Regions from separate parts of the Rothia sp. HMSC061C12 genome, predicted to be linked through region 2. Evidence: predicted binding sites of a transcription regulator. Region 2 holds the regulator's gene; the other holds the start of a gene.

Region 1 (15,984 bases), on a different contig from region 2:
TGGTGCGCCAACTGCTCATCAGCGCGCACATCCACCGCGTAACGGTCGCTCTTCAACACCGCCTCAACCTCGGCGGTATCCAAACCAATCTCAGAGGCGATATCCAGAATCGACTCGTGATCCTGCACCGAACGGCCCTGCGTGAAGTACGCCTTCTTAAACGCCTCCTGCGCCGCCGATGCCAAACCCTGCTCCGCCGCATAATGAATCACACGGTGCGCATCAAACGTGTTACCGTAGCGTGCCTGCCGCCAATTGAAATCCAAACCCACCTCGCGGGCACGCTCCGCTATCGACTCCTGGCTCGCAATCGCCTGCTCCAACGGCATCTGATACTTGCCAGCAATCATCTCAGGCAACGAACCTGCCGGATGCTCCGTAGCCGACGGGTCCAGCTCAAAACTATGCCACACCACCTCAACCTCGTCACGGTGCTCAAACTCGGCGAGCGCCTGCTCCAGGTTACGCTTGCCCACGTAGCAGAAGGGGCACACAATATCGGACCAAATATCAATACGCATGGTGTCTATTCCTCTCACACTCGGATGGGGCAACTGCCGCCCTGTACGATCACCTAACGCCCCGGTTGCCGCGTTTATTCTCGCCGGGTACGGCAAAGCCCCCTCGTACCGGTCCGTAGGGGAACCGGGTCAAGGGGGCTTAGCACACGCGAAATACGCGAACCTATCGGCGGGCAGCCGTCGGTGCGGTCGTGGCAGTAGCCGCGGGTGCGGTGGTCGCACGAGCCGGCGGAGCCGTAGTGGTTGCCGCCGCAGGTGCAGTCGTAGCCTGCTGGGTAGCCGCTACCTCATCCTCATAGCGGGTAGTCGGCGCCTGAGTCGGAGCCTCAGTAGTCGGCTCCTGGGTAGGGGCCGGTGCCTCCGTAGTCGCCTCGGGGGAGGGGGTGTTCTCCTCCGGGGTGGGGGTCGGCGAAGGAGCCGCCGCCTTAATCTCTTCCTCGGATGCGTCACCGTAGTAGTCACGAACCGTCACCGCAGTCAGGCCGCGGTCATCGAGCAGGCCCTTCACCTTATCCAGAATCGGGATGATCGTCTCGTAGTTCAGGTGACCCAGCACAATCTGCTGCGGCAACATGTAGCGGATACAACGCATGTAAATCACACGGGAGCTGGTCTTCGCCTCGTCGCCGGTAGTGCCGTTCCACATGACCGGGCGGGTAAAACCAATCTCACCGGCAGCCTTCAGCACCGCATCGTTGTAGCGGCCGTACGGCGGGCGGAAGTACGGCTTCGACGAGACACCGAACATGCTCATAATCTCGTCTTCGTTACGCTGCAGCTCTTCCTTCACACCCTCAGCATCCAGGGTGGTCAGGTCAGCGTGGTTGTACGTGTGGTTCGCAACCTGAATCTGGCCGCTCTGAACCAGCGGACGCAGCAACGACACATGCTCCTTAAAACCGGTGTACGAAGCGTTAATGAAGAACGTCAGGCGAGTATTCGTACGCTTCGAGAACTCAGCGTAGCCGCGAATCGCCTCCGGGCTTGCGCCGTCATCAACAGTCCACGCAACATACTTGCCGTCACCAATGAGGGAGTTGCCGATGCCGGGCCATTCGCGCGGCTTATCAACCGGGTTGCCAGCAGCGGCAACCGTCGGCGAATTCGTGGGTGCGGGGCGAGTAGCAGTAGCAGAGGTCTCGCCGCCAGCCTGATACGGAGTGAAATTACCGCTGGTGCCGTCGTAGTCATTCGACTTCTTCGAGCAGGCAGCAATCAGCGGAAGCATAGCAGTGCCGAGCACAAAAAGTCGGCGGTTAGGCTGTGAGTGGGTCATACTCTCCAGGATAACGCCCCCACCTGCAAGGAACGAATCTGAACAGCGAATACACCCTAAATAATGTGCACATCACACCCCGCGCTCAGCACCACAGTATTAATAGGTATAAAAACTAGGTATAAGAACACAAAATCCTAAAGCCGCAAGCCGGTAACGCTCCGCTACACTAGTGGGATGGAGAATTTGGGCACTCACGAACTGCGCAACCTTGTGAACGATGCTGCCGACGAGGCTGTCAACATCGGCTACCGTGTTGCAGACCGGCTGCACAGGTGGCGCGAAAAGCGTGCCATCGCTGCCGGTCGCGAGCCTATCCTCGTGCCCACCGAAGGCTACGGCCGCGCCGCCTCCGACGGAACCCCCGGCTGGGTCCGCGTTATCGCCCGCGCCCTTTACAAGACGGTCAACCTCGAACGCCTCCTGCAGGTCGTCGACGGCACCCAAGACACCGCCAACCCCATGCGCGGCTGGCGCTCCTTCACCGCAACCGCAATGTCCGATGCGCCCGTCACCATCGTCATCGACGGCACCAAGCACGAGGCGTACACCGACCGCGGCGGCGTGCTCGACGTCAAACTCAGCATCGACCTGGAACCCGGCATACACGAAGTCATCATGTACGTGCCCGGTTCCCGCGCCGTAGCAACCAGCGTCTATATCGTTCCCGAAAGCCAGAAGCTCGGCGTCATCATGGACGTCGACGACACCGTCATGGTCACCATGCTGCCGCGCCCCATGGTTGCCGCCTGGAACTCCTTCATCCTCGACGAGCACGCACGTATCCCCACCCCCGGCATGGCGGTCATGACCGACCGTATCCGCCGCAGCCACCCGAATGCGCCGTTCATGTACCTGTCCACCGGCGCCTGGAACATCACCCCGACCCTGCGCCGTTTCCTCAGCCGCAACGGCTACCCGCGCGGCACGTTCCTGCTCACCGACTGGGGCCCCACCCCGGACCGCTGGTTCCGCTCCGGAACCAACCATAAGGTCGAGTCCCTGCGCCGCCTCGCCGAGGAATTCCCGCAAATGAAGTGGATCCTCGTCGGTGACGACGGGCAGCGCGACCCGTACATCTACAACGGCTTCGCGGTACGCTACCCGGACAACGTCGCGGCAATCGTCATCCGCAACCTGACGGTGGGGGAGACCATGCTCGCCTCCGGCCGAGTCTGGAGTGACTACCGTGCCGAACAGATGATGCGCTCGCCGCTGTGGATTGAAGCCACCGACGGCGTAACGCTGAGTAAGAAACTGCGTGAGCTGGGCCTGATCGATTTCTAGCCGGTTACTGCTCGCCGGTTGCTAAAATCTGTGCCTATAGCCTGTAAACCCACCGCAAATACCGCGAAATGCCGGTATATGCGGTGGGTTTTGGTGTTTCAGCGGAATTAACCAACTTAAACCCACGACACACCGGCTGCTGAAAAAGAGTTAAAAATCTTTTCTACAGCCTTAATCACATAGCTTAAACCCGCTCGAAGGGGGTTAACCCCCGCCTTTAAGAAAGTCCGTTCTGCTTTAAAACCGCGCCGTTCCGCGCAAGAACGGGTGAGAGCGGAAATCTCTTTAAAATCAAGCCCGAATCTGCCGGGTTTTATGCCCCCAAACGCATACATGAGGTTAACTGAACCTCAACTCAGCGGGCGAATGAACCCTTAAAAATCCTGACCAACTTAAACCCCACCTGTGGATAACCCGGCACACCCCGCGAAAATACGGCGAACTAGCCCCGCGGCAGGGTGTGGATAAGCTGTAGACACCCCCTCTTAAGTGGGTTCAACTGTGGGTTTATCGAACGAAACACGACCCTCGCACCACATCATCTTGTGGTGCAGAAAAATCTCGACACTAGATGTAGTATTAATACTCGGTTCCACCACTACGGCACTTTTAGGCGCCCTGCCCCAGAGCAGGAAACCGCCACGCCCCACTAGGAGGGGGCAGTGGACGGCACAGCGCCCGCCGTAAATAACACGTGGTGAACCACCGACGAAACACGCCAGATTCATTCACGAGATAAGCCCGCCCGAGCGGGAGAAAGTAAGAGGCACTCCCATGGTAGTGACCGTGTACACCAAGCCCCAGTGCGTCCAGTGCAACATGACCTACCGCGCCCTCGACGCGAAGGGTATCAGCTACACCAAGGTTGATATCACCGAAGACGCTCAGGCCCTCGAAATGGTCAAGTCCCTCGGCTACATGCAGGCACCCGTCGTCATCGCAGGCGACGAGCACTGGTCCGGCTTCCAGCCCGACAAGATCAACGCTCTGGCAGCGTAACAACCCTGCCGAAACCCGTACAAACGGAAAATCGGCACGGAACCACACCGGCCCACGAGAATAAGGAGTACAGATTGAGTACCGCCCTCACGCCCAACCCCGTCGACGAGCACGCAGAAATCCGCAAGATTCTTATGGATGCACGCAATGCTTCCGAGGGTCGAGCGACCGAGGACGAACTGGACGATACAGCGCCACTCATCGTGTACTTCTCCTCCATCTCCGGTAACACCCACAAGTTCGTGGAGAAGATCCGTGCCCGCCGCCTCCGCCTGCCGCTGCGCACCGGCGAAGACACCCTCATTCTTGATGAGCCGTTCGTGCTCATCGTCCCCACCTACGGCAAGCCCGAAGGCGCCGGTAACGTTCCCCCGCAGGTGGTTAAATTCCTGAACGTGGAGCAGAATCGCCACCACATACTCGGTGTGATTGGCTCCGGCAACACCAACTTTGGTCCGCTCTTCGGTATCGCGGCAGACATTGTCGCCAAGAAGTGCGATGTGCCCGTGCTCTTCAAATTTGAGCTCATGGGCACCGATTCAGATGTAGAAAAAGTCAACGAAGGATTGGAAGCATTTTGGACGCAAAACTGCCCTCAGCACTAGAAACTCTCGGTGCGAGCCACAACGGCAAGAGCGTGCCCGAGAAGTTCAAGGGTATGAGCTACCACGAGCTGAACGCACTGCTGAACCTCTACGATGAGAACGGCCAGATTCAGTTCGATGCAGACCGCCAGGCGGCACGACAGTACTTCCTGCAGCACGTCAACAACAACACCGTCTTCTTCCACGACCTGGAAGAGAAGATCGAGTACCTGATCGAGAACCAGTACTACGAGCCGGAACTCTTCGACAAGTACAACTTCCAGTTCATTAAGAACCTGTTCAAGCGCGCCTACGCCGTGAAGTTCCGCTTCCCGACCTTCCTGGGTGCCTTCAAGTTCTACACCTCCTACGCGCTCAAGACCTTCGACGGTCAGCGCTACCTGGAGCGTTTCGAAGACCGCGTCTGCATGGTCGCACTGCTGCTGGCAGAAGGCAACGAGAAGCTCGCCGAAGACATCGTCGACGAGATCATCTCCGGCCGTTTCCAGCCGGCAACCCCCACCTTCCTCAACGCAGGTAAGCGTCAGCGCGGCGAGCTCGTCTCCTGCTTCCTGCTGCGCATGGAAGACAACATGGAGTCCATCGGCCGCTCCATCAACTCTGCACTGCAGCTCTCCAAGCGCGGCGGCGGCGTGGCATTCGCCCTGACCAACCTGCGCGAGTCCGGTGCGCCCATTAAGAAGATTGAGAACCAGTCCTCGGGCGTTATCCCCGTCATGAAGCTGCTGGAAGACGCCTTCTCCTACGCAAACCAGCTCGGCGCACGTCAGGGTGCCGGTGCCGTGTACCTGCACGCACACCACCCCGACATCTACGCCTTCCTGGACACCAAGCGTGAGAACGCTGACGAGAAGATCCGCATCAAGACCCTCTCCCTGGGCGTTGTCATCCCCGACATCACCTTCGAGCTGGCGAAGAAGAACGAGGACATGTACCTCTTCTCCCCGTACGATGTGGAACGCATCTACGGTGTGCCCTTCTCCGACATCAACGTCTCCGAGAAGTACTACGAAATGGTCGACGATGCACGCATCACCAAGACCAAGATCAACGCGCGTGAGTTCTTCCAGACCATCGCAGAGATCCAGTTCGAGTCCGGCTACCCGTACGTGATGTTCGAAGACACCGTCAACCGCGCGAACCCCATCGCCGGTAAGATCATCATGTCCAACCTGTGCTCCGAGATCCTGCAGGTTTCTGAGCCGTCCACCTACCACGCTGACCTCGGCTACGAGACCGTCGGTAAGGACATCTCCTGCAACCTCGGCTCGCTGAACATTGCACTGACCATGGACGGCGACGACTTCGGCAAGACCGTGGAAACCGCGATTCGTTCGCTGACCTCCGTCTCCGACCAGTCTGACATCCGCTCCGTACCCTCCATCGAGCGCGGCAACGGCATGAGCCACGCCGTGGGTCTGGGCCAGATGAACCTGCACGGCTACCTGGCACGCGAGCACGTCTACTACGGTTCCGAAGAAGCACTGGACTTCACCAACATGTACTTCTACACCGTTGCCTACCACGCAATCCGCGCCTCCATGCAGATCGCTAAGGAACGCGGTCAGCGTTTCGAGGGCTTCGAGAACTCGAAGTACGCATCCGGTGAGTTCTTTGCAAAGTACATTGAGAAGGAATGGGCACCGCAGACCGAGCGTACCCGCGAACTGTTCGCTAAGCACCACATCCCCACCCGTGAAGAGTGGATTCAGCTGGCTGCTGACGTGGCACAGTACGGCATGTACAACCAGAACCTGCAGGCTGTTCCGCCGACCGGCTCCATTTCCTACATCAACGGTTCGACCTCTTCGATTCACCCGATCGCTTCGAAGATTGAGATCCGCAAGGAAGGCAAGCTCGGCCGCGTCTACTACCCGGCACCGTACATGACCAACGACAACCTGGAGTACTACCAGGACTCCTACGAAATTGGTTACGAGAAGATCATCGACACCTACGCTGTGGCAACCCAGCACGTGGACCAGGGCCTGTCGCTGACCCTCTTCTTCCGCGATACCGCAACCACCCGCGATATCAACCGCGCCCAGATTTACGCATGGCGTAAGGGCATCAAGACCATCTACTACATCCGTCTGCGTCAGATGGCTCTTGAGGGTACCGAGGTTGAAGGCTGCGTATCCTGCATGCTCTAGCCCGAATGCTGTGACGCATTCAGCCTGAGCTGGCACACTATAACTAAAGACTGGAAGGGGCGGTTACGGTAAACACGCAAACCGCCTGCGCGACTGGCTGGCCGCGCGTGGCACCGTAACCGCCCCTTAAGAATCGGAGAATTACTAATGAGCGAAAAGGTGAAGCTCGTCGACCACGTGGTCGAGGCTATCAACTGGAACCGTATTGAGGACGAGAAGGACCTTGAGGTTTGGGATCGTCTGACCGGTAACTTCTGGTTGCCGGAGAAGGTGCCGCTGAGCAACGACGTGCCCTCCTGGAAGACCCTGACCGAGGAAGAGAAGCAGCTGACCATGCGCGTCTTCACCGGTCTGACCCTGCTGGACACCATCCAGGGTACTGTCGGTGCTGTGTCCCTGCTGCCGGACGCTGTGACCGCGCACGAAGAGGCCGTGTACACCAACATTGCGTTCATGGAGTCCGTGCACGCAAAGTCGTACTCCTCGATCTTCTCGACCCTCGCCTCCACCAAGGAGATTGACGAGGCGTTCCGCTGGGCTTCTGAGAATGAGCACCTGCAGAAGAAGGCGAAGATTGTTCTGTCCTACTACACCGGTGACGACCCGCTGAAGAAGAAGGTTGCCTCCACTCTGCTGGAGTCCTTCCTGTTCTACTCGGGCTTCTACCTGCCCATGTACTGGTCTTCGCACGCGAAGCTGACCAACACCGCTGACCTGATTCGTCTGATTATTCGTGACGAGGCAGTGCACGGCTACTACATTGGCTACAAGTTCCAGCGCGGCCTGGCGAAGGAGTCCGCGGAGCGTCAGGCAGAGCTGAAGGAGTACACCTTCAACCTGCTGTACGAACTGTACGAGAACGAGGTGGCGTACACCCACTCCCTGTACGACGGTGTGGGTTGGAGTGAGGACGTTAAGAAGTTCCTGCACTACAACGCTAACAAGGCTCTGATGAACCTGGGCTACGAGCCGATGTTCCCGGCGACCGTGACTAACGTGTCCCCGGCAATCCTCTCGGCACTGTCCCCGAACGCTGATGAGAACCACGACTTCTTCTCCGGTTCCGGCTCTTCCTACGTGATCGGTAAGGCTGTGAACACTGAGGACGAGGACTGGGACTTCTAAGGCGGAGACTTCTATCCTGGGACTTCTAAGCCCCTTCTCGCCTTGAGATATCAGGCTGAGATAAACCGACCCCCGCGTATCCACTGTGGATGCGCGGGGGTTCCGCCGTTTAACCGGGCTATTTAACGTGCCAGGATGCCCAGGCTTCCCCGGTATAACCTGGCGCGGAAGCGGCGGAGAAGCAGGGGAGTAGGAGCGGTCTTTCTGGTTCCGGTTGTCGGAATTTTTACCTTCACCCCGTAGCATAAAAAATTATTGATATATCGGGGTGCGGGGCGTACTCTGATACGACTAACTATCAACGCAGATTTGAAAGGAACATCATGCGTTCAGTTGTTATGGAAGCCCCCGGCAAGGTCGTCGTCAACGAAGTTGAGAAGCCGACCCTGCTCGAACCCACCGACGCCATCATCAAGCTCGCCGCATCCTGCATCTGTGGCTCCGACCTGTGGCCCTACCGCGGCGCACAGCCCGTTGACCACCGGGCAATGGGCCACGAATACATCGGTGAGGTCGTCGAGGTCGGCTCCGAGGTCACCACCGTAGCCCCCGGCGACTTCGTCGTAGGCTCCTTCTGCATCTCCTGCGGCGAATGCGAAACCTGCACCGCAGGCTACCCCTCCCGCTGCCTCAAGGCAATCGCGGCAGGCGACGCCTTCATTGGCGCACGCTCCAACGGCACCCAGGCAGAATACGCCCGCGTACCCTTCGCAGATGGCACCCTCGTCAAGACCCCCGCTGCACCCACCGCAGAGCAGATTCCGCACCTGATGGCGGCATCCGACGTGCTCGGCACCGGCTGGTACGCAGCAGACGCAGCGCAGGCAGGCCCCGGCAAGACCATCGTCGTTGTTGGCGACGGCGCAGTCGGCCTGAGCGCAGTCATCGGCGCTAAGCAGCTCGGCGCGGAGAAGATCATCATCATGTCCCGCAACCCCGAACGTCAGGCGCTCGCTAAGGCATTCGGCGCAGCCCACATCGTGGAAGAGCGCGGCGAAGAGGGCATCGCCAAGGTCATGGAGCTCACCGACGGCGTGGGCGCACACGGCGTCGCGGAGGCTGTTGGCACCCAGCAGTCCTTCGACCAGGCTCTCGGCTGCGTACGCCACGGCGGCTACATCGGCTTCGTGGGCGTTCCGCACGACAGCTCCATCGGCACCGATAAGCTCTTCGGCAAGCAGGTTCACCTGGAAGGTGGCCCCGCCCCCGTACGCAAGTACCTGCCGACCCTCATCGACCTGATTTACAAGGGCGAAATTGAGCCCGGCCGCGTCTTCGACATGGTTCTGCCCATTGACGAGGCGGCTAAGGGTTACGAGGCAATGGACCAGCGTACCGCTACCAAGGTTCTGCTGACTATGCCGTAATAGCCGCTCGTATCGCCGGTTCCTATACCGGCTGCTGTACCCGCAACCCGGCGTATATGCGCTACTAATCCCCGCACCGATCCTGCCGCTCCACGTGAGCGTAGGGTGCCGGTTGCGGGGATTAGTGCATTAAAAATTGGGTTTATTTGCCACCTTCCGGCGAGGTGAGGGACAAATGAGTGAGCCAAGGCATAGAATAAAAGAGCATGATTCGTACAACTCGAAGGATGACAATGACGAAGAAGCCTTTCCCTTCCGACCTCGAAATCGCACTTGCCGCCGATCTTTGGCCTATTAACAAGATCGCAGCAGACAACGGCATCAGCGAAGATCGCCTTGAACCCTACGGCAAGTATGTCGCTAAGGTCCTCCTCGACGAAACCACCAACGCAGAGACCGCCCGCAAGCGCGGCTCCAAGTACATCGTGGTTACCGCAGTCACCCCCACCCCGCTCGGTGAAGGTAAGACCGCAACCTCCGTCTCCCTCGCACAGGGCTTCGCACAGACCGGCCGCAAGGCAATCCTGGCGCTGCGTCAGCCCGCAATGGGCCCGACCTTCGGTATCAAGGGCGGCGCAGCGGGCGGCGGCTACTCCCAGATCGTTCCCATGGAGAAGCTGAACCTGCATCTGACCGGCGACTTCCACGCCGTCACCGCAGCACACAACCTGCTTGCCGCCATGATCGACAACCACCTGCACCACGGCAACGAGCTGCGCATCGACCCGCGCGCTATCGAGTGGCGCCGCGTTATCGACATGAACGACCGCTCCCTGCGCAACATCGTCGTGGGCCTGGGCGAACGCATGGACGGCGTGGTCCGCGAGACCGGTTTCGACATCACCAGCGCCTCCGAAATCATGGTGATTCTCTCGCTGGCAACCTCCTTCAAGGACCTGCGTGAGCGCCTGGCAAAGATCGTGATCGGACTGAACTACGACGGCGAGCCCGTCACCGCAGCCGACCTGAAGGCTGACGGCGCAATGTCCGTCATCCTGGCAGACGCTATCAATCCGAACCTGCTGCAGACCCTGGAGCACACCCCCGCACTGATTCACGCGGGCCCCTTCGGCAACATCGCAACCGGTAACTCCTCCGTGGTCGCCGACTACGTTGGTCTGGAGTACTCCGACTACGTGATTACCGAGGCTGGTTTCGGTGCCGATATGGGTGCGGAGCGTTTCTTCAACGTCAAGTGCCGCGTCTCCGGCCTGAAGCCGGACGCAGCAGTGCTCGTCGTAACCGTGCGCTCCCTGAAGTCCCACTCCGGCCTGTACAAGATCGTTCCGGGCAAGCCCCTGCCCGAAGGCATGCTGCAGGAAAGCCCCTCCGACGTGGAGAAGGGCGCAGAGAACCTGAAGAAGCACATCGAGATTGTGCGCAACTTCGGTGTTCAGCCGGTCGTGGCAATCAACGCCTTCCCGACCGACTTCGAGTCCGAGCACGAGACCATCCGCCGTATTGCTGAGGAAGCCGGTGCTCGCGTCGCTATCCACCGCGGTGTGGCTGAGGGCGGTAAGGGCACCACCGACCTGGCGGACGTGGTTGCTGAGGCATGTGACGACGTTTCGGATCTGAAGTACACCTACGATCTTGAGGACTCCATCGAGACCAAGATTGAGAAGGTTGCGACCAAGGTCTACGGCGCGGACGGCATTTCGATTGCTCCCGCTGCCGCTAAGCAGCTGAAGCGTTTCGCTGAGCTGGGCTACTCGCACCTGCCCGTGGTTATCGCGAAGACCCACCTGTCCATCTCTTCGGATGCAACTCTGAAGGGCGCACCGACCGGCTGGACTCTGCCCGTGCGCGAGGTTCGCCTGGCTGCAGGTGCTGGCTACGTCTACGCTATCTGCGGCACCATGCGCACTATGCCGGGTCTGAGCAAGAGCCCCGCAGCTGAGCGCATCGGCTTCGACGAGAATGGCGTGATGATCGGCCTGTCCTAAGGCGGCTGTTCCAGCTGATTTATAGCTAGTGGAGGCGGCGCTCCTTCCCCACAGCGGGGGAGAGGCGCCGCCTTTGCTGTAGCCTGTGGCGCTTTTGTGGAGTGGCTCTGCCCCAGATATATGGAAGCATGAGGGGCGAATACGAGGTGCGCAACGCTTGAGGGCGGGGGAGCGGAGCTCTTGAAAATAGAGTGAAACTAGGTTGCAGCCAGGCTACAACCCGGGCTGAAACTAGGCTGCAACCAGGCATCAACCAGGGGGAGTGAAGGATCCTGAAACCCCTAGTGGAGGGGTCTTTCAACCTTTCATTGAGGCTTCTATAGCGCCTGTTTTGAGGGCGGAATTGGTACGTGCTGGTTAATAATTGGGCTCTATTTGTGCTTGAAGGTCAGGTTTTATTAAACAATCTGTAGAGGTTGATTTTTTAGTGACACACTGTCTTGCATTTTGTGAAAATACGGCATTGACTAGGTATTTTGCTTTTTGAAAGGGGTTTTAATGGGTGCACTCAGTGAACCTGAAAGTGGGGCTGATGTTATTGTTTTGTAATAAAACCTCTACTTTAGGGGGTACCTACAGGGGTAAAACAGACCAATTGATTTTGCCCTCGCGCGAATAATTGTGTAGATTTTGAACGGTGAGCAGTACATTTTTTCCCGCTTATGAAGTTGCAAGTACTTGAAGATACTTTCACCTTAACCCTCTACTTCCGCAGAATACCGGGCTAAAACTGGGTATTGAACCTTTGGGATTGCCGAGTGCGGAGCTTAAGTTAAAGGTGCACTGAAGTGTCAAATGAGGGAAAATCTAAAATTATTTTGGGTGAAATAAGTCACACTAAAACTCGAAAAAAATGAAATTGGTACGTATGGATACCCTAAAAAACACCTGTTTTTATTACAGAATGATTACATTGAGGCGCGGGTCACTAAATCCGGCTCTCCGTACCAAATTGGGCGGTAAAACAGCCCCTAAAAAGTTCGCTACTATTGAGTCATCAAGTAATCGTGAGATTTCCAAAGTCCTCGGGTTGCTTGTGTTTGAGTGAGTGATAGATACCCCTGGGTGTCATGAGAAGCGACTGTGTATCGATGCGCAGTCGCTTCTCTGTTTAACTTTTGAATTTCAGTGGAACCTCAGCCGGGCGGGATCCAGCCGGGCTGAATCCAGCCGGAACCTAATCCGTACCGAGCATGCTCCAGAATCTATTCCCTGTGCATCCCGCACATGCAACCCGCGCGTTCAACGCCGAATGCGCTGATAGGGGAGCGAACCGCATAGGCGCATGCTGTGCGGTCACAACCCCTACACTGGAACTATGACTACTTACCCCGAACCCACCCTCATCTTTGAGAACCCCGAACTGACCGTCCGTGCGTTCAGTGTCTCCGAGATGGACAACAGCGTCTACCTCATCACCATGCGCGCCACCGGCGAGCAGGTGCTCATCGACCCTGCAGACGACGCAGAAGAACTCTATGCATTCACCCTCGACGCGCTCCTGAAGGACTGCCCGCAGCTTGAACTGGCAGACGGCGAAGAACGCCGCGTGCGAGTCATGGAGAAGGAAGAGGACTTCAACTCCATCAGGCCCCGCGCAATCGGTCTGACCGGCATCCTGGTCACCCATGGCCACTGGGATCACATCCGCGCTATTAAGGAGCTCGACCACCTCACCGGTGCCGTGACCTCCGCGGGTGCAGCTGACGCTGCTGAGATTAAGGAACTGGAAGACTACATCGTCGAAGAAGAGCTGACCGGCGGCGAAAGCTTCGACTTCTACCTCTCCGACACCGTCATCCGCGCCCTGCACGTGCCCGGCCACACCCCCGGATCCATCGTCTACACCCTCGAAACCACCTGGGAAGACGGCACCCCCGCAACCCTGCTGTTCACCGGCGACGCCCTCTTCCCCGGCGGCGTGGGCAAGACCGATTCCCCGCAGCAGTTCGGTGAGCTCTTCTCCAACGTGCTCGAAAAACTCTTCGGAGGCTTCGAAGACGACGCCATCGTACTGCCCGGCCACGGCCGCTCTACCACCCTCGGCGACGAGCGCCCCCACCTGGAAGAGTGGGGAACCCGCGGCTGGTAGGCCGCACTTGATGAATTGCGCCTCCTAGTCCACCTCATATAAGTACTGCACCCTCATGCCTTCACCCGCCGCATAATCCCGCTGGTGAAAGGCGTGAGGGTGTAGAATTTAAGTTCGAAGATAAGACGAAAGGATTTTCGATGACACCCCGCCCGGCACACGGTAGCACCGCACTCAAAGCGAACGATCTGACCAGCATCCGGGTTCAGGGTGCCCGCGAAAACAACCTCAAGAACGTAGACCTCACCATTCCGCGTGATGCGATGGTCGTCTTCACCGGCCTCTCCGGCTCCGGTAAGTCCTCCCTCGCCTTCGACACCATCTTTGCGGAAGGTCAGCGCCGCTACGTCGAGTCGCTGTCCTCCTACGCGCGTATGTTCCTCGGACAGGTCGATAAGCCCGACGTAGACTTCATCGAGGGCCTCTCCCCGGCGGTGTCTATCGACCAGAAGTCCACCTCCAAGAACCCGCGCTCAACCGTCGGTACCATCACCGAAATCTATGACTACATGCGTCTGCTCTGGGCACGCATCGGCCACCCGCACTGCCCCGAATGCGGCGAAGAAATAACCCAGCAGACCCCGCAGCAGATTGTGGACATTCTGCAGGAGTACCCCGAACGCACCCGCCTGCAGATCCTCGCGCCCGTCGTCAGCGCACGTAAGGGCGAGTTCGTGGACCTCTTCAAGGACCTGCTGACCCAGGGCTATTCGCGTGCCCGCGTGGACGGCGAAACCGTGCAGCTCTCCGACCCGCCCAAGCTCGCCAAGCAGTACAAGCACACCATTGAGGTGGTCGTCGACCGCATCGTCATTAAGGACGGTATCCATCAGCGCCTGACCGATTCCATCGAAACCGCGCTCAAGCTCGCCGACGGCCGCGTGCTCATCGACTTCGTGGACCGCGAGCAGGACGACCCCGAACGCACCCGCTCCTTCAGTGAAAACCTCGCCTGCCCCAATAATCACCCGCTGCAGATCGACACCATCGAGCCGCGCGCCTTCTCCTTCAACTCGCCGTTCGGCGCATGTACCGCCTGCGACGGTATCGGCTCGCGCCTGGAAGTAGACACCGAACTGCTCGTACCCAACCCCGACCTGACCCTCGGCGAGGGCGCTATCGCCCCCTGGTCGCAGGGCAAAGCAACCACCGAATACTGGCTGCGCCTGCTCGCAGGCCTGGGGGAGGAGCTCGGCTTCGACCTGAACACCCCCTTCAAGGACCTGCCCGCCAAGACCCGCGCCGCCATCCTGGAGGGCAAGGACTACAAGGTTGAGGTGTCCTACCGCAACCGATTCGGCCGCGAACGCCGCTACACCTCCGGATTCGAAGGCGTGAAGGCGTACATCAAGCGCAAGCACGAAGAAACCGAATCGGACTTTGCCCGCGACCGCTACGAACAGTACATGCGCCAGGTCGCCTGCCCCTCCTGCGGCGGCGCGCGCCTGAACCCGACCATCCTCGGCGTGAAGGTCGGCGGCCAGTCCATCGCAGACATTACCGACCTGTCCCTGGCTGACGCGCTCGCCTTCGTGCGTAGCCTGCAGCTCAGCGCCCGCGAAGCCAAGATCGGCGAGCAGGTCCTCAAGGAAATTGACGCGCGCCTGCAGTTCCTGCTGGACGTGGGTCTGGACTACCTGACCCTCTCACGCTCCGCCGGTACGCTCTCCGGCGGTGAGGCGCAGCGCATCCGCCTCGCAACCCAGATCGGTTCGGGCCTGGTCGGGGTGCTCTACGTGCTCGACGAGCCCTCCATCGGTCTGCACCAGCGCGATAACCGCCGCCTCATCGAAACCCTGACCAAGCTGCGCGATATGGGCAACACGCTTATCGTGGTTGAGCACGACGAAGACACCATGCGCGAAGCCGACTGGATCGTGGACGTCGGACCCGGTGCCGGCGAGCACGGCGGCGAAATCGTGCACTCCGGCAGCTTCGAGGAGCTGCTGAAGAACACCAAGTCCATTACCGGCGATTACATGGCTGGCCGCCGCACCATTGAGGTGCCCGCATCCCGCCGCCCCGTGGACAAGGAACGTCAGCTGACCGTGCGCGGCGCCCGCGAAAACAACCTCAAGAACGTGACTGTGTCCTTCCCGCTGGGCGTGTTCACCGCGGTGACCGGCGTGTCCGGCTCGGGTAAGTCCACCCTCGTCAATGACATTCTGTACACCTCCCTGGCGAACAAGCTCAACGGCGCCAAGCAGGTACCCGGACGCCACAAGAGCATCGACGGCCTGGAACACCTGGACAAGGTCATTCACGTGGACCAGTCGCCCATCGGCCGTACCCCGCGCTCGAACCCCGCCACCTACACCGGCGTGTTTGACCACATCCGCAAGCTGTTCGCAGAGACCAGCGAAGCGAAAATGCGAGGCTACACCCCCGGCCGATTCTCCTTCAACGTCAAGGGCGGCCGTTGTGAGGACTGCTCCGGCGACGGCACCCTGAAGATTGAAATGAACTTCCTGCCGGACGTGTACGTACCCTGCGAAACCTGCCACGGCAAGCGCTACAACCGCGAAACCCTCGAAGTGCACTACAAGGGCAAGACCATTGCCGACGTGCTCGAAATGCCCGTGGAAGAAGCCGCAGAGTTCTTCGCCGCATTCA
Region 2 (15,984 bases):
CTTAGCCTCGCAACGAACTAGCGCAGAGCATTAGGTCAGACCTTGGGTCTACGCCTCACCAGTGCCAGTGTCCTGCAGCTGCTGCAGGAGCGCTTCCACAATCGGCAAATCCGCCGGAATCCACGGCAAACCCAGCAAATCATCGTACGCCTGCGCGTCATCCTTAGACTTCGGCAACGGCATCCACCGCAGCGCGCTGTGATCTTCCAAAGTATCCGGAGTACCCGAAAGAATCTCCGCAAAGAACACGCGCATCGCCAGACGCTCGCTCAGACGCCAGCCCTGCGGGTACGCGCCGGGCACCTCAGCACCCAAACGCGCCTGCACGCCCAGCTCCTCCTTCAGCTCACGCACCAGCGCCTGCTCGCAGCTCTCCCCCGGCTCGACCTTACCGCCCGGGAACTCCCACATGCCGGCAACAGTCTGCGGCTCAGAACGCTGAGCCACCAGCATACGGGTCGGAGCCACCAAAGAATCAACCACGGCGGCGCCAACCACCTGAACCTCAAACGAGGGCGACACTTCACTCATCTTTCTCTACCTTCTTCTACGCTTTAGAATCCTTCATCGGATGCGCATCTTCAGCAGCGTGCTCCGCTACTTCCTTCTCTGCATCCTCAGTATCCTCAGGCTCAGGAGCTTCCTCCACGCCTTCCTGCCACTCTTCTTCCGTATTATTCATGTTCGAGGCCTCAGCCACCTCACGGCGAATATTAGTGCCGTCATTCAGCAGAATCAGAAGGCGGTTACCGTTCTTGAACTCCATGAGGAAGACATCCTCAAGCTCGACCTCAGCGGCACGCAACTGTAGGTACACCCAATCCTCGGTCTTGTGCGCATCCGCGATATCGCGAGTGACCAAGCTACCCTTCACAATCAGAGCAAAGTTCGGCACACCGTCACCCTTACGGATCACGCTCAGCGCACCGTTCGGTTCAATCTGAGCGAACTCAATGTCTTCCAGGTCGTAAATACCCTGCGCACGAAGGTCAGCAATCAGGCGCATCGGATCAAGAACCACATCTGCCTGCTGGAAGCTCTTAATATCGATATCGCCATCCGTAATGACCGGCACGCGCTGCTCACGCACCGCCATATGCAGAAAACGAATCTTCGTGGTCGCCACGTTCAGCAGCTGAATCATGCACAGCGTAAACACCATGTAGATGACAAAATAGAACAGGCTAATCTGCTTGCTGTACAACACGCCACCGAACACACCACCGATGACAAAGTTACCGATGGTATCAATCGGGGTCTGGTGCCCCGCCTGAGAACGGTGAGTCAGACGCAGGTACACCAAAAGAATGATCAGGCCAACGAAAATCTTTAGCAAACCATCAACGATCATCTCAACGGTCATAACGAAAATCTCCTAGAACTAAGCCCGGAAAATATCCGGCTCCAAATAAATGATGCGCGCCGCAGGAACAGCCTCACGAATACGCACCTCAGCAGCGTCAATCTCATCAGCTACCGCACGACCGGTGTCAGCATCATGAATACGAATCTTTGCCGCCACCAGAATCTCCTCAGGACCCAAGTGCACGGTCTTAATGTGGATAATGCGCTCGCTATCGCCATCCTCAATCGCCGCACGAATCTTCGCCAAATCCTCCGGAGAAGCAGCCTCACCCAAAATCAGGGACTTCATCTCCACCGCAAGGAACACAGCAATAAAGACCAGCAGCACACCAATAGCCAGGGTACCGAACGCATCCCACAGACCATTACCGGTCAACAGAGTCAGACCCACACCAAAGAGCGCAAAAATCAGACCCAGCAGCGCACCCGCATCCTCCAGCAGAAGCACCGGAAGCTCCGGGTTCTTCGAAGTACGCAAGAAACGCATCCAGCTCTGCTTGCCCTTCAGATCACGCGACTCCTTCACCGCCACGCGGAACGAATTACCCTCCAGCAGAATCGAACCCACCAGAACAGCCACCGGAACCCACTGCCACTCAGTAATACCGTGCGGGTCATGCAGCTTCTCATAACCCTCATACAGAGCGAACAAGCCACCCAGGGCAAAGATAATAATCGAAACAATAAACGCGTAAATATAGCGGTTACGGCCATAACCAAACGGGTGCTCCTCATCAGCCTGCTTCTGCGAAGCACGACCGCCCAGCAGCAACAGAAGCTGATTACCGGAGTCAGCCACCGAGTGAATAGCCTCCGCCAGCATCGACGAAGAACGAGTCAGCGCAAAAGCCAAAAACTTCAGCACCGCAATACCCAGGTTCGCGCCCAGCGCGGCAATAATCGCGCCCGAACCCGAATGACCAGAAGGAGCAGACATGATTTCCCTTTCTACAGCCCTAAACCAAAACTCTAAAAATATGAGGCGAAGGCGGCCCGCCGCTGCACCACAGCCACGAACCGCCCAAAGCCTAGCGAGAAACGCCGCGCTGAGCCATCGCCGAAGCATACAGGCACACAGCAGCAGCCGTACCCACATTCAAAGACTCAGCCGAACCATAGACAGGAACAGCCACGCGCATGGTCGCCGCTGCCTTCTCTTCAGCGTTCAGGCCCTGCGCTTCATTCCCGAAAAGCCACATGGTCGGCTTAGAAAGATCAAAATTACCCTTCACACCGGACGGGGCACTCGCCTCCACACCGGCACGACGAGCCGCCGTGTACTCACTCAGCTCCTGCAGATTCACCGCACCATAACCGTCAGCAGCCAGCACAGCAGTACCCTGAGACTTCACATCCTCCGCGAAATCCTCCAGCTGCACGCCCTGAATAATCGGCACATGGAACAGCGAACCCGCGGTAGAACGCACCGTCTTCGGGTTATACAAATCCACCGAACCCTTAGTCGTAATCACCAAGTCAGCACCGGCCGCATCAGCAACACGAAGAATCGTGCCCGCATTACCCGGATCCTGCACACGAGACAGCACAGCAATCAGCTTCGGGTTCAACGCGCCCTCACCCCACAGCCGCGAGAACGACGCATCCACCATAAAGGAAACCGCAATAATACCCTGCGGGCTCACCGAATCAGCCATCGCCTCCAGCACCTCATCGGTCACCACACGCATGAAAACGCGGCGGCCCTCCTCCGGGGTGGGAGTACCGTAGACCTGCTCCAGCAGATCAGCGATATCCTCATGACGGTCAAACGCCGCCTCCGTGACATACACGGCGTCCAGGATGGGGCTCTTCAGGTGCGCCTTCAACGCCTCACGCACAGCCTGCGGGCCTTCCACCAGGAACTGGCCCTTCTTCGTGCGCGCCGCACGGGTACGCAGCTTCGCAATATCGCGCACACGATCAGCCTGCGGATTGGACATCACAACGGGGGTACTAATACGTTCAAAAAAGTTCACTCTTAAAGGGTACAGGCAAAGACGCACCCAAAGAACGCAGAACAGTCAGAAGCACAACAGTCACAAGCACAACCCCTAGATACGCAAAAAGCCGCCGATACGCAGAAAGCGGCCGCCCACACTCAAAAGTGCAGACGGCCGCTCACGACGCTTGAGCATCCCACCCCGAACCTAGATCTTCAGGGCAGACGCACACAACCTAGGCTAATTAAGCCTTCGGAGCCGAGGTGTCCTCGGGCAGGTTGTTCTTAGCAATCTCAACCAGTGCGTTGAAGGCAGCGGGCTCGTTAACAGCCAGCTCAGCCAGCATACGGCGGTCAACCTCAACACCAGCAGCCTTCAGGCCCTGGATGAAGCGGTTGTAGGTCAGGCCCTGTGCGCGGGAAGCAGCGTTGATACGCTGGATCCACAGGCGACGGAAGTCACCCTTCTTCTTACGACGGTGGTCGTAGCTGTAAACCAGCGAGTGAGTGACCTGCTCCTTAGCCTTACGGTACAGGCGAGAACGCTGACCGCGGTAGCCGGATGCACGATCGAGAATAGTACGGCGCTTCTTGTGCGCGTTAACCGCGCGCTTCACACGTGCCACGTGTGTCTCCTTCGTCTTATGTCCTGAACAGCTCACATATCACGCTGAACAGGAGCGAGTCTTTAATCAGTGCGCACCACTATCGGTGCGCCAGGTGCAGAGAGTAAGCGTTGCTTACTTACCCAGCATCTTCTTGACAACCTTTGCCTGGCCGCCGGTAACGATCTGGTCAGAAGCCAGACGACGGGTCAGACGAGAGGACTTGTGCTCCAGGTAGTGGCGGCGGTTCGCCTGCTGGCGCTTAACCTTGCCGCTACCGGTGAGCTTGAAGCGCTTCTTAGCACCAGAGTGGGTCTTCTGCTTCGGCATAGCTGCCGTTCTCCTTACATTCATCCCCCGCCACAACGGCGGGGTAGCTTAGTGGGGTTGAGCGATACACGCATCAGCCCCAAGGACCAAAGGTGAGGCACCCCTAACGAGGTGCCTCGGAACCGGCACCGGGTGAACCCGCAACACCCACCCAACGGTGGAGGCGCGTGCCCATCCTAAAGTGACGACCCGGTTCCCTACTCGGCGGAAGCCTGCGCCTTCAACTCGGCAGGCATAGCGTCTGCCAGAGAATTAGTTACGGGCTTCGCCTTGGTCGTGTCAATACGCTCGCGACCCTTGCGACCGCCGGCGCCCTGCTCACGGCGAGCCTCTGCCTTACCGCGAAGCGGAGCCAGAACCATCACCATGTTGCGGCCATCCTGACGGGGGCGAGACTCAACGGTGCTCACCTCAGCCAGCTCAGCCGCCAGACGCTCCAGCAGACGCACACCCATCTCGGGGCGCTGCTGCTCACGACCACGGAACTGAATCATTGCCTTGACCTTGTCACCACCGGAAAGGAAACGACGAGCGTGTCCAACCTTGGTTTCGTAGTCGTGGGTATCAATCTTCAGGCGGAAACGGATCTCCTTCAGAACGGCATTAGCCTGCTTCTTGCGGGATTCACGAGCCTTGATCGCGGCTTCGTACTTGTACTTACCGTAATCCATGAGCTTGCACACGGGCGGCTTCGCGTTCGGGGCAACCTCGACCAGGTCGAGTTCGGCGTCCTCAGCCAGACGCAGAGCGTCCTTCAGAGGGACAACGCCTACCTGCTCGCCACCGGGACCGACAAGACGGACCTCGGGAACGCGGATACGATCGTTAATGCGTGGTTCGCTAATGACTAGCTCCTGTGCTCTGTGGGTTTCCCCGTGAATACTATCCGTTGCGGGCGCTAAAAAGCCCCCGCAGTTACACAAGCGGAGGCACAAACCAGCGTGCGCCGAAATCGGCGGACAAACCCGTTCACCTCAAAACTCGCAAACAAACGCCTGCGGCGGTCAACCGGGTGGGAGGCATGCTCCACTTGCAAACTGCCTACAACCATACCGCAGAATCCCCGACAGACGCAAGGAATTAGACGCAAAACACCATAAAAATTGCGGAGACTCCCCCAGAAAGTCCACAGAAGCACCCACTCTTAAGGACGCATTTACCGAAACAAACGAAATATGAGATTCTAAGACTATGAGCACTGAAAACACGAACTTCCGCTTCACTGCGGAAGAAGAAACCCCCGTACACGGCCACACCGAACTCACCGAAGAGCAGGTCGAAGCCGTCAACGAACAGCTGCGCGACATCGCAGACGTACCCGCCATCGAAATCATCAGCTCCGCAGCCATCCACATGATGAGCGCCGCAGCCGTCAAGTGCGGCCTGGCAGCAGACGAAAACGCCGACGACCTCAAGGACCTCGACGAAGCACGCAAGCTCATCACCGCACTGGCAGGCCTCGTCACCGCCGCAGCACCCGAAATCGGATCCCAGCACGCAGCACCCCTGCGCGACGGGCTGCGCACCCTGCAGCTCGCCTTCCGCGAAGCATCCCCCTTCCCGGACGAACCCGGCAAGGGCCCCGGCGAAAAGCTCACCGGCCCGGTGTACTAAGCCAACTGGTGTACTAAATCAGGACGCACGCTAAACCAGCTGGTCTACGAAGCCGCCCCTGGTTTATGTCATCACGAAGCCCCGCCTCCCTCGTACTGAGGAAGACGGGGCTTCGTCACGTATAAAGCCTGTGCGGATAAGAAATCGACGCGGGCTAAAGCGGAGCGGTATCTTTAGCGAGAGCCAGCGGCCTCAAGAGCCTGCTCAAAACTAAAGTTACCCACATACAGCGCCTTACCCAGCACCACGCCCTCCAAACCATAAGGCACCATGGAACGCAGCTTCTCAAGATCAGCCAGCGACGCCACACCACCGGACGCCACCACCCGGCAGGCAGTCTGAGCCAGCACCTCATCCAGCAGCTCCGCACCGGGACCCGCCAGAGAACCGTCCTTACTCACATCCGTGACGATATAGCGGCGCACACCCGCACTCTCCAGCCACGCCAGCGCCTCCGCCAGGTCAGGGCCCGACCAGTCGGTACCGCGAGCCACCGTCACCCAGCCCCACTCAGGGTTATAGCGGGCATCGAGGCCAAGAGCCAGAAGATCAGATTCGGCATAACGAGCCAGAGTACCTTCAAGCCAGGAAGAATCCGCCAGAGCCGCGCTGGTCACGTTCACGCGATCCGGGTTCAGGCTCAGGGCGCGCTCCAGACTCTCAGCATTACGCACACCGCCGCTGACCTGAATACGAACCGGAGCGGAGCCGCGGGCATTCTCGGCACGGACGGCGGCAACCACCTCAGCCAGAACCTCAGTATTCGTGCCGCGGCCGAACGCCAAATCAAGGTCAACCAGGTGAATCCAGCGAGCACCAGACTTCACCCAGGTCAGAGCCGCCTCAACAGGGTCGAGGCGCTGTTCACCACCGGACAGGGTGCCGCCCACCGGGCGCACCGCGTAGCCTTCAGAAATATCAACAGCGGGCAGAAGTTCAAGAACGGGTGCAGACATTAGTTACCTCCCACAGCAGTAGCGGAGTCACCAGAAGACAGGCGACCGGTCACCGCCAGGGACGCAACCCAGCGGCGCATAAACTCCGCCCCCAGCTCGCCAGAACCTACCGGACAGAACTGCACCGCCGTCAGCGGACCGTTCTCAACCGCCGCGATATAGGCGGGCTCGGTGACAGTCCAAGTCACTGCCGGAGGGGCAATATATTCAATGCTCTGGTCAAAAGCCCACTCAAAAACGCCGTGCTCAGATTTGAAGTGAGCCTCGCCCTCAAGATCCTTGAGCAGCGCACTATCGGAGGAAGAACGCAGGGCAGAAACACCGGGCACCAAGTCGCGGGTAGAAAGCTCCACGCTCTCACCGGGCCACTCCCCCATACACTGCACCTGAACCTGCCCCATCTGCGGATGCTCCACCGTAACCGAATCGAAGAGGCAGCTCAGTGCCGCACCGGCAACCAGCACCGGACGACCGCCAGCAACACGGCGACCAATCACGCGCTCAGCGTCCTTAGCTTTCAGATCTTCATACGCCTCAAGAGAGCTCGCACCGCCGGTAACCACCATACCGTCAGCCTCACGCAGCTGATCGGGCACAGCGGTCACGATAACGTCCGCCCTCGCATCCTGAAGAAGCTTCACCAGGGCGCCACGAGTTCCGGGTTCCCCCAAAACGGCAACCACAGGACGGGCGGTCTGAGCGCCCTGTACAGATTCAGTTTCCTGTACAGATTCAGTTTCGACGGGTGTGGGTTCAACGGGAACAGGCATCGGTGCGCTCCTAGTTCATAGGCTCAAGAATTCGGCTCAAGCGCTCTAGCTTGATAGATAGAGGATTCGGAGTCAAGACATCAACTTCATGCAGAAGCCAACCACACACGGGCCCATGCTTAGCGCTGAGGCTGAGGAATTTCCAGACGCTGACCGGCATCAACAGAGGTGCTGGTCAACGAGTTCAACTCCATAATACGAACCACAGTATCACGGGTGTCACCCTGCGGATCCACCGCCTGAGCAATATCCCACAGGGTCTCGCCGTGCTTGACCACAACGACGGTTCGAGTCATCGAAGCGTTCTCCACAGAAGCAGAAGCCGCCGGACCAAAGAAGCTAATAGCACCGAGCACAATCAGCGCCGCCAGGGTCAGCAGAGGTAGGCCCTTCAGGAAACCGCGCGGAGTGCCAAGACGACGAATAGAACCGGGAACAGAGCGCAGAAGCTCACCACCCTTAGCCAGAAGAGCACTCTTCACGCTAGGCGCCTGCACATCAGAAGCAGCCTGCGCCTCAGAAGCTACAGGGCGAACCGGAGCAGGTGCCTGAGTAGAAACAGCAGGGGTAGAAGCAGCGGGAACGGGCTGGGCCACCTGCGCGGGGCGGGGTGCATGAGCCGCACGAGAAGAGCGAACAGACTGCGGAGACGCAAGCACACGAGAACGCCCCTGCACGGTGCGGGCAGACACGGTGCGGACGGACGCGGTGCGGGCGGGGTGAAGTACCACCAAACCTGCCGGAAGGTGTGCAGAAGTGCCTTGAGAAGCAATAGGTGTTGCAGTAGTCATTGTGGTTCCTTTCTCTCAGCTCGCCCCGGGGTTGCCCCGCGGGTCTAGCAATGCCGAGCGATACCCGCTCGGAGGTCCTAGTTGAGTGATAACTATGGAGTGGTGATTGTTAGGCGATAACTATTGGGTAGCTATTCTCTAGTTAGGTCAGAGCGTCGGGTGCACCGGGCTGCGCTGGGTCGCCCCAGCACCCCATCCCCTGCGCTCTCTCTTCGCCAGATGCTCGCTAGAGCATCCGAGGTAGATTATTCGAAGAGAGAGGCAGAGGATTCGAATACATTCGAACACTCATTCACTCTCCTCTCCCGGAATACTCAGGGTCGAATCTTCGAATATTTTTCGAACATCCACCCGTAAATCCTGAATTTCAGGAGAGATTCAAGAGTATATACGAACTCTTGTTCTAAAGTCTAGCAGAGATGTACTAAAAATTTCTTCGAGTTTCGAAGAAAAAATCTAGAATATTTGTTTGAGTTTTTCGGTGTAGTGTTCTACACTGGTGTCAAGAGACGTTCCACACGCTCCTGATGAGTCCTACTCACAGCAGGTTTCTGTATTCGTTACAGCTTGGTTCTGTATCGACCGCAGGTGCTGCTGGCTGAGTATTGCTATGTAGGGCGGAGGCGCATACTCGTTGCCTGTGTATCGCTCCGGTATCGCTTCGGCACGGATAGAATTCCTCCACCCCCTGACGAGATAAGACCCATTTCGGCAGAACCAAAAAATTTTTAGGACACCACCAGAAAACGTGTGAAGCACCCATCCGTGCCCCGACCGGAAATACAAAGGCCGGAGTACAGACCGAAGGAAAAGAAATGGCAACAGCACCCCGTCCGGCGCTGACCGCGCGCCAGCAGAAGATTCTTGACGCGATCCGCACCGAGATTGAACAGAAGGGTTACCCGCCGTCCATGCGCCAGATTGGTGACATGGTGGGTCTTGCGTCCCTGTCCTCGGTCACCCACCAGCTCGGTCGTCTCGAGACCATGGGCTACATTCGCCGCGACCCCAAGCTCCCCCGCGCCATTGAGGTGCTGGATGAGAACGGCGTCGGCATGCACGGTAGCTCCTCCTCGTCCCTGCCCGAGCTGCCGAACTTCGAAGTCGGCGACGAAGACCTCGTACCCGTTCCCCTGGTTGGACGAATTGCAGCGGGCGGCCCCATTACCGCCGAGCAGTCCGTGGAGGATGTGCTCGCCCTGCCCCGCCAGTTGGTCGGTAGCGGCAAGCTGTTCATGCTCAAGGTCAAGGGCGATTCCATGATCGATGCCGCAATCTGCGACGGCGACTGGGTGGTTGTCCGCGAGCAACACACCGCAGACAACGGCGATATTGTTGCTGCGCTGCTCGACGATGAAGCAACCGTGAAGGTGTTCCGTCAGGTCGACGGCCATACCTGGCTCATGCCGCGCAACTCCAACTACGAGCCGATTATGGGCGACCGCGCAACCGTCATGGGTAAGGTCGTCTCCGTGCTGCGCAGTCTCTAGAAGACCACAAGTCTCTAGAAAACGCGGGCTCTAAACAGTCACAGCTTCTCGTAGAAGCTGCTTTAAACAACGTTGCTATAAACAACACAGCCTCTAAAAGACATAGCCGCGAGGCTTTTAGCTCTATATAGAAATCACCCCGGTGATACGTGAACGTTCACGTATCACCGGGGTGATTTCTATATTTCTACAGCGAGTATTTTCAAAGCGGCTATTTCCACAGCGGATATTCCTAAATCAGAGCGCGGCGCAGCCAGGAATGGAATCCACCCGAGCTAACGCTCAATACTCGCCGAAAGACGAGCCAACGCGCCGGTCACCGCAGCCTTATTTTGCGTTGACCACATCGGCGGCATAGCCTTCATCAAGAAACCGCCGTAGCGTTTAGTCGCCACGCGAGAATCCAGCACAGCCACCACACCGCGGTCAGACACCGAACGGATCAGGCGACCCGCGCCCTGCGCCATACGAATCGCCGCGTGGTGAGCAGAAACCGCCATAAAGCCGTTACCGCGGTGACGGTTCACCGCCTCTGTACGAGCCTGCGCAATCGGGTCATCCGGGCGCGGGAACGGAATGCGGTCCATCACCACCAAGCGGCAAGAGTCACCGGGAACGTCCACGCCCTGCCACAGGCTCATCGTTCCGAACAGGCATGAGTCAACGTCCTCGCTGAACTCCTCCACCAGGGCCTTGAGCGAAGACTCACCCTGCAGAAGAATGTTCAGGTCGCTGTGCTCACGCATGTATTCGGCGGCACGCTCGGCGGCGCGCTTCGAGGAGAACAGGCCCAGGGCACCGCCCTCCGACGCCTCGCACAGCTCACGCAGACGCTCCAGCTGGCCCTCGTGCACACCGAATCCCGGAGGCTTCAAATCCCCGGCAACGTACATGATGCCCTGCTTGCGGTAGTCGAAAGGCGAACCCACGTCGATGCTCGTCCAGCGCGGCGCGCCCTCGCCCTGCAGTCCCAGGGCACCGGCGGCAACGTCAAAAGAGTCACCCACCGTCAGGGTCGCACTCGTCAGAATCACGGTGCGGTCAGCGAACAGACCGTCACGTAGCTGCAAACCGACGCTCAACGGAGCGATGTTCAGGGTCGCCGGGTCGGTATCGGAAGCAGCCACATAGCGGCCGTTCTCCCAACCACCCTGACGAGAAATCCACAGCACGTCCTGCTCGCCCGAAGCCTCCAGAATGCGGCTACTCATATCGTGTACCTCAGAGACACGCGAGCGCGCCATCTGCAGGCCGGCATCAACGTCCTGACCGTCCGGTTTGGTATCGGACAGGGCGGTGCGGGCGGCATCGTTGACCGCAGAAATAGCGGTCAAAAGGCGACCGTCCAGGCCCTTCAACAGGCCCTCGGCAAGACCCTCGAACGCGGTCTCCAGGGTGCCGGCAGCCATTTCCAGTGCGCCGGAATCAGCCTTTGAATGCTTCTTCACGCTACGCGCCGCACGGCGAACCATCGCAACCGTCAAAGAACCAGACACGGCACCGGTCACGCGGTCCACCAGCTCATGAGCCTCATCAATAATGACCGTCTCATGTTCGGGCAGAACCTTCATGCCCTCGAAAGCGTTAATCGCCAGCAGGGCGTGGTTCGTGATGACAATGTCAGCCTCAGCGGCACGGCCACGCGCCATCTCGCTAAAGCACTCTTCCACCAGCGGGCAGCGGCGGCCCAGACACTCGGCGGCACTGACCGATACCTGAGCCCAGGCGCGGTCAGAGACGCCGGGCTTCAGCTCGTCACGGTCGCCGGTCTCCGTGCGGTCGGCCCACTCGCGCAGGCGCACCACTTCCTCACCCACGCGGGAGGTCGAAGAAGGCATGTCAAAGAGAGCATCCGGTTCGTCTTCCGGGTAGCCGCCCTCCAGCTTGTGCAGGCAGAGGTAGTTATTGCGGCCCTTGAGCAGAGCCACCTGCGCCTGCGATTCCGGGCGCGGCTCCAGCGCTTGTAGAAGACGCGGAATATCGCGGTTCACGATCTGCGCCTGCAGGGCAAGAGTCGCCGTCGCAACGACAATCGGCTGGTCCGACTCCCCCACCCGCGCCAGGGCAGGCACCAGGTAGCCCAGGGACTTACCGGTACCGGTACCCGCCTGGACCAGCAGGTGACGCTGCAGTTCAAGAGCCTGCGCCACATGCGCCACCATGGTGCGCTGACCGGCACGATTCTGACCGCCGGTGGCGGCAACCGCCTCATCCAGCAGGGTCAGGGCACCCTTTGCACCGGGCAGGGTCTCAAGCTCCTGCCCGGTGAATCGGGGGCCGTCGGTTGCGGGTGCGGTTCCCGGGGCGTTTTTGGGCGCGTTGATGCTCTCCGTCACGCTCATACGCTCCTAGCGAGCCTCAGAGGTAGAGGGCTGCTCGGATTCAGATGCGGTCACCTCGGTGAGGGCGCGTGCCTCCGCAAGTTCCTCTTCCAGGACCTCCAGCAGGTCACCTTCCAGCACATACTCGGACAGCTCGGATGCGACGTCCTCACGAACCAGGGCCACCACGAAGGTGCCGTCCGATACGAAATCGGTGCTCTTAATTTCGGCGTCCCACTCGTGCAGGCGCGAAATAATCTCACCGTGCGAGTACGGAATCAGCAGCTTCACCTCAATGGAGGGGCGCGGAATGGTGTCCGCAATCTTCTGCTTCAGCTCCTCAATACCCTCACCTGTACGCGCCGAAACAATCACGTGCTCCGGCTCGCGCTGACGCATGCGCTCCAGCACGAACGGGTCGGCGGCATCCGCCTTATTCAGCACAATGATTTCGGGGATATGGCGGGCGTCAACCTCCGCGATGACCTCGCGGACAGCATGAATCTGCCCCTCCGGGTCCGGGTGCGAAGCATCCACCACGTGCAGGATGACGTCAGCGTCAGCGACCTCTTCCAGGGTGGAGCGGAACGCCTCCACCAGCTGGGTCGGCAGCGAACGCACGAAACCCACCGTGTCAGAGAGGGTGTAGCCGATACCGTCCGGGGTCTGAGCCTTACGGACGGTCGGGTCCAGCGTCGCAAACAGGGCGTTCTCCACGAGCACGCCGGCATCGGTCAGGCGGTTCAGCAAGGAGGACTTACCCGCGTTCGTGTACCCGGCAATAGCCACCGAAGGCACGCGGTTACGGCGACGGTTCAGACGCTTCGTCTCACGCGCCGGCGCCATCGCAGCGATCTCACGCTTAAGCTTCGCCATGCGAGCGCGCAGGCGGCGGCGATCCATCTCAATCTTGGTTTCACCGGGACCACGCGAACCGATACCCTCACCGGCTGCGGCGCGGCCACCCGCCTGACGAGACAGGGACGCACCCCAACCACGCAGACGCGGCAGCATGTACTCCAGCTGAGCCAGCTCAACCTGCGCCTTACCCTCGCGGGACTTAGCGTGCTGAGCGAAAATGTCGAGAATCAGGGCGGTGCGGTCAATGACCTTGACCTTCACGATGTCTTCGAGGGCTCGACGCTGCGAGGGAGCCAGTTCCGAGTCAACGATGACGGTGTCGGCGCCGGTCGCCTCCACAATGTCCTTGAGTTCCAGTGCCTTACCGGAGCCGAGGAAGGTGCCGGGGTCCGGCTTGAGGCGGCGCTGAACCAGGCCGTCCAGAACCTCGGAACCTGCGGTTTCAGCCAGTGCCGCGAGCTCGCGCAGGGAGTTCTCGGCGTCCTCAACGGTGCCTTCGGTCCACAGGCCAGCAAGCACCACGCGCTCCAGGCGCAGCTGGCGGTACTCGACCTCGGTGACGTCTTCAAGTTCGGTGGAGAGGTTCGCGATACGGCGCAGTGCGCGGCGCTCGGCGAGGTCTTCCTGGTCACCGTCATATTCGGAGTGTTCGCGCTGAACGTCAGAAATTTCGCGTGCGCGAGTATCCAGCACACGGCGGCTATTGTTGCCGTGGGTGCTGGAGGAGTTGTCGCTGTGATGCGCGGTACCGGCGGCGTCATAAGTGGTGACGGAGGCGGCGGCCTGGGAGCGCCCCAGAACGCGGTCTACGGTGCGGCGTAGCTGCTCATCGCTGGGCAGCTTTTCGGTATCAGATACGGGGGTGTTCTTAGAATTCATACGGTTACAATTCTACCGCCGTTGCCCGCATCGGGTAGGGGGTTCGGTCGCCTGTGCGCTCAGGGCGTGCAAGCTGCTGAACCACCCCGCGCATACTCTGCCCGTGTGCGGCGGGATCTTGCCCTACCGGTACACTGGATAGCATGAGCGAGCAGCATTATTTCTCTGAAACCCCCGAGACCGAATTCAAGCCCCGCCCCGTGCAGGTGGAGCTTGCCGACCGCAAGGTCACCGTCACCACCGCTAACGGCATTTTCAGCCCCTCCGGCATCGATAAGGGCACCGCCATTTTGCTGCAGGAAGCACCCGACCCGCAGGGCGAACGCATGCTCGACATCGGCTGCGGTTGGGGACCCATCACCCTGACTCTTGCGATGCTCGCCCCGCAGGCGCAGGTGCACGCGGTGGACGTGAACTCCCGCTCCATTAGCCTGACCGAACGCAACGCCGCCGCTCTCGGCCTGCCCAACGTGACCGTGGGAACCCCCGAATCTGTCGACCCCGAACTGCGTTTCGATACCATCTGGTCGAACCCGCCAATTCGCGTGGGCAAGGAGGTCCTTCACGAGATCCTGCTGACCTGGCTGCCGCGCCTGGCACCCGGCGGTGACGCCTACCTGGTGGTTCAGAAGAACCTCGGCTCCGATTCTTTGCAGAAGTGGATGGATGCGCACCTTGAGGAGCTGCACCCCGGCGAGTTTGAGGTCTCGCGCTATGCAACCTCGAAGGGTTTCCGTATTCTGCAGGTGCACCGCTACGAGGACTAAGACCTCTGGCGCTCATTGCTAAAAACGTAAAAGCGGCGGGTGTTTTCTGATTTTAGTTTCAGAAAACACCCGCCGCTTTTGTATATCAAAGTCTCTATCGAGGACTGCTCGCTATCGCAGCACGACGGTTGCAACCATCTGCGCCGGACCAGCCAGAACCACATGCTCCAGGTCGTCCGGGCCCAGCACGAAAGTCACCGCGAGGGTACCGCCGGGCACATGCACCAGCCACTCATCCGGTGCTTCCTCGCCGCCCCAGAAACGGGTCGCAGCAGCAGCCGCACACGCGCCGGTACCGCAGGACAGAGTCTCGCCCACGCCACGTTCGTGCACGCGCATACGGATAGCGCCCACATGCGCGCCGCTCTCAACGTCCAGGTCGACCGGCACCACAAACTCAACGTTCGTGCCGTTGACCGGGGCGGGGTTCACCTGAGGCAGGCTGTGCAGGTCCAGGCCGTCCAGCTTACCGTCGGAGCCGAGCATCACCACGGTGTGCGGGTTACCCATCGAAATGGACAGGCCAGCACGCGGAGTCTTCAGGCCGCGAGCAGACACCAGGCAGTCCTCGCCACCCTCGCGGGCAGCCTCACCGTGAATGAAGCTCCACGGACCCATATCAATCGCGTAACCCTCTTCGGTGCGCGCCACAGTCTTCACACCGGCACGGGTACCAATCTTGACGGTCTCACCCACCTCAAGCTCAATCAGGCCCTCAGCGCGCAGGTACTCCACGAACGCGCGCACACCGTTGCCGCACATTTCAGCGATAGAGCCGTCACCGTTGCGGTAGTCCATGAACCAGACAGCGTCCGGGTGCTCCTCGAGCAGCTTCTGACCCGCGCGGGAGGCGGTGCTGCGGGCAGCACGAATGAAGCCGTCCGCGCCAATGCCGAAGTGGCGGTCGCAGACGCGGGCTACCAGCTCGGGGGTAAGGGCAATTTCTGCGTTCTCATCCGTCAGAAAGATGAAGTCGTTACCGGTGCCGTGACCCTTGGTGAGGGTCAGGCCTGCCAGCTCGCCCCAGATGGAAGGGTTCTCGCTCATATGCTGTCCTTAAGGTTGGTGACCTGTCCGTTTATGATTTTACCGCGCCGACCGACTCGACGAGGTATCTGTTCGGCTGCGGCTCGTTATTGTGGCTTATCGGGTGCTTTCGCGGATGATGGCTTCCGCTTCGTCGGCAAGGGTGGGTGAGAGCGCGTCCAGCCAGTGCACGCGCGGGTCCGCGCGGAACCAGGTCAGCTGGCGGCGTGCAAACTGGCGGGTGGCAATCGTCGTATCCTCAATCGCCTG

Evidence for each region. The regulator LexA, encoded in region 2, represses DNA repair genes until DNA is damaged. The targets are predictions, from matches to a motif close to TCGAACANNTGTTCGA.
Region 1: the regulator LexA is predicted to act here: its motif matches at 13,474-13,489, upstream of uvrA (excinuclease ABC subunit UvrA).

What each region holds. Positions count from the first base shown of each region.
Region 1 is NZ_KV821875.1:1,692-17,675, reverse strand. Features, by position in the region: gene HMPREF3055_RS07185 (DsbA family oxidoreductase) at 1-521, opposite strand, end outside; gene HMPREF3055_RS07180 (polysaccharide deacetylase family protein) at 685-1,797, opposite strand; gene HMPREF3055_RS07175 (App1 family protein) at 1,975-3,084, shown strand; gene nrdH (glutaredoxin-like protein NrdH) at 3,859-4,083, shown strand; gene nrdI (class Ib ribonucleoside-diphosphate reductase assembly flavoprotein NrdI) at 4,158-4,688, shown strand; gene nrdE (class 1b ribonucleoside-diphosphate reductase subunit alpha) at 4,661-6,841, shown strand; gene nrdF (class 1b ribonucleoside-diphosphate reductase subunit beta) at 6,989-7,966, shown strand; gene HMPREF3055_RS07150 (zinc-binding dehydrogenase) at 8,290-9,333, shown strand; gene HMPREF3055_RS07145 (formate--tetrahydrofolate ligase) at 9,567-11,279, shown strand; gene HMPREF3055_RS07140 (MBL fold metallo-hydrolase) at 12,598-13,371, shown strand; gene uvrA (excinuclease ABC subunit UvrA) at 13,512-15,984, shown strand, end outside.
Region 2 is NZ_KV821834.1:45,007-60,990, reverse strand. Features, by position in the region: gene HMPREF3055_RS00615 ((deoxy)nucleoside triphosphate pyrophosphohydrolase) at 49-531, opposite strand; gene HMPREF3055_RS00610 (DUF421 domain-containing protein) at 548-1,363, opposite strand; gene HMPREF3055_RS00605 (cation diffusion facilitator family transporter) at 1,382-2,302, opposite strand; gene HMPREF3055_RS00600 (TrmH family RNA methyltransferase) at 2,394-3,305, opposite strand; gene rplT (50S ribosomal protein L20) at 3,550-3,930, opposite strand; gene rpmI (50S ribosomal protein L35) at 4,045-4,239, opposite strand; gene infC (translation initiation factor IF-3) at 4,437-5,162, opposite strand; gene HMPREF3055_RS00580 (DUF1844 domain-containing protein) at 5,431-5,853, shown strand; gene HMPREF3055_RS00575 (HisA/HisF-related TIM barrel protein) at 6,027-6,809, opposite strand; gene HMPREF3055_RS00570 (type 1 glutamine amidotransferase family protein) at 6,809-7,579, opposite strand; gene HMPREF3055_RS09055 (LysM peptidoglycan-binding domain-containing protein) at 7,699-8,370, opposite strand; gene lexA (transcriptional repressor LexA) at 9,186-9,860, shown strand; gene HMPREF3055_RS00555 (ATP-dependent DNA helicase) at 10,136-12,202, opposite strand; gene hflX (GTPase HflX) at 12,209-13,921, opposite strand; gene HMPREF3055_RS00545 (class I SAM-dependent methyltransferase) at 14,065-14,688, shown strand; gene dapF (diaminopimelate epimerase) at 14,800-15,735, opposite strand; gene miaA (tRNA (adenosine(37)-N6)-dimethylallyltransferase MiaA) at 15,832-15,984, opposite strand, start outside.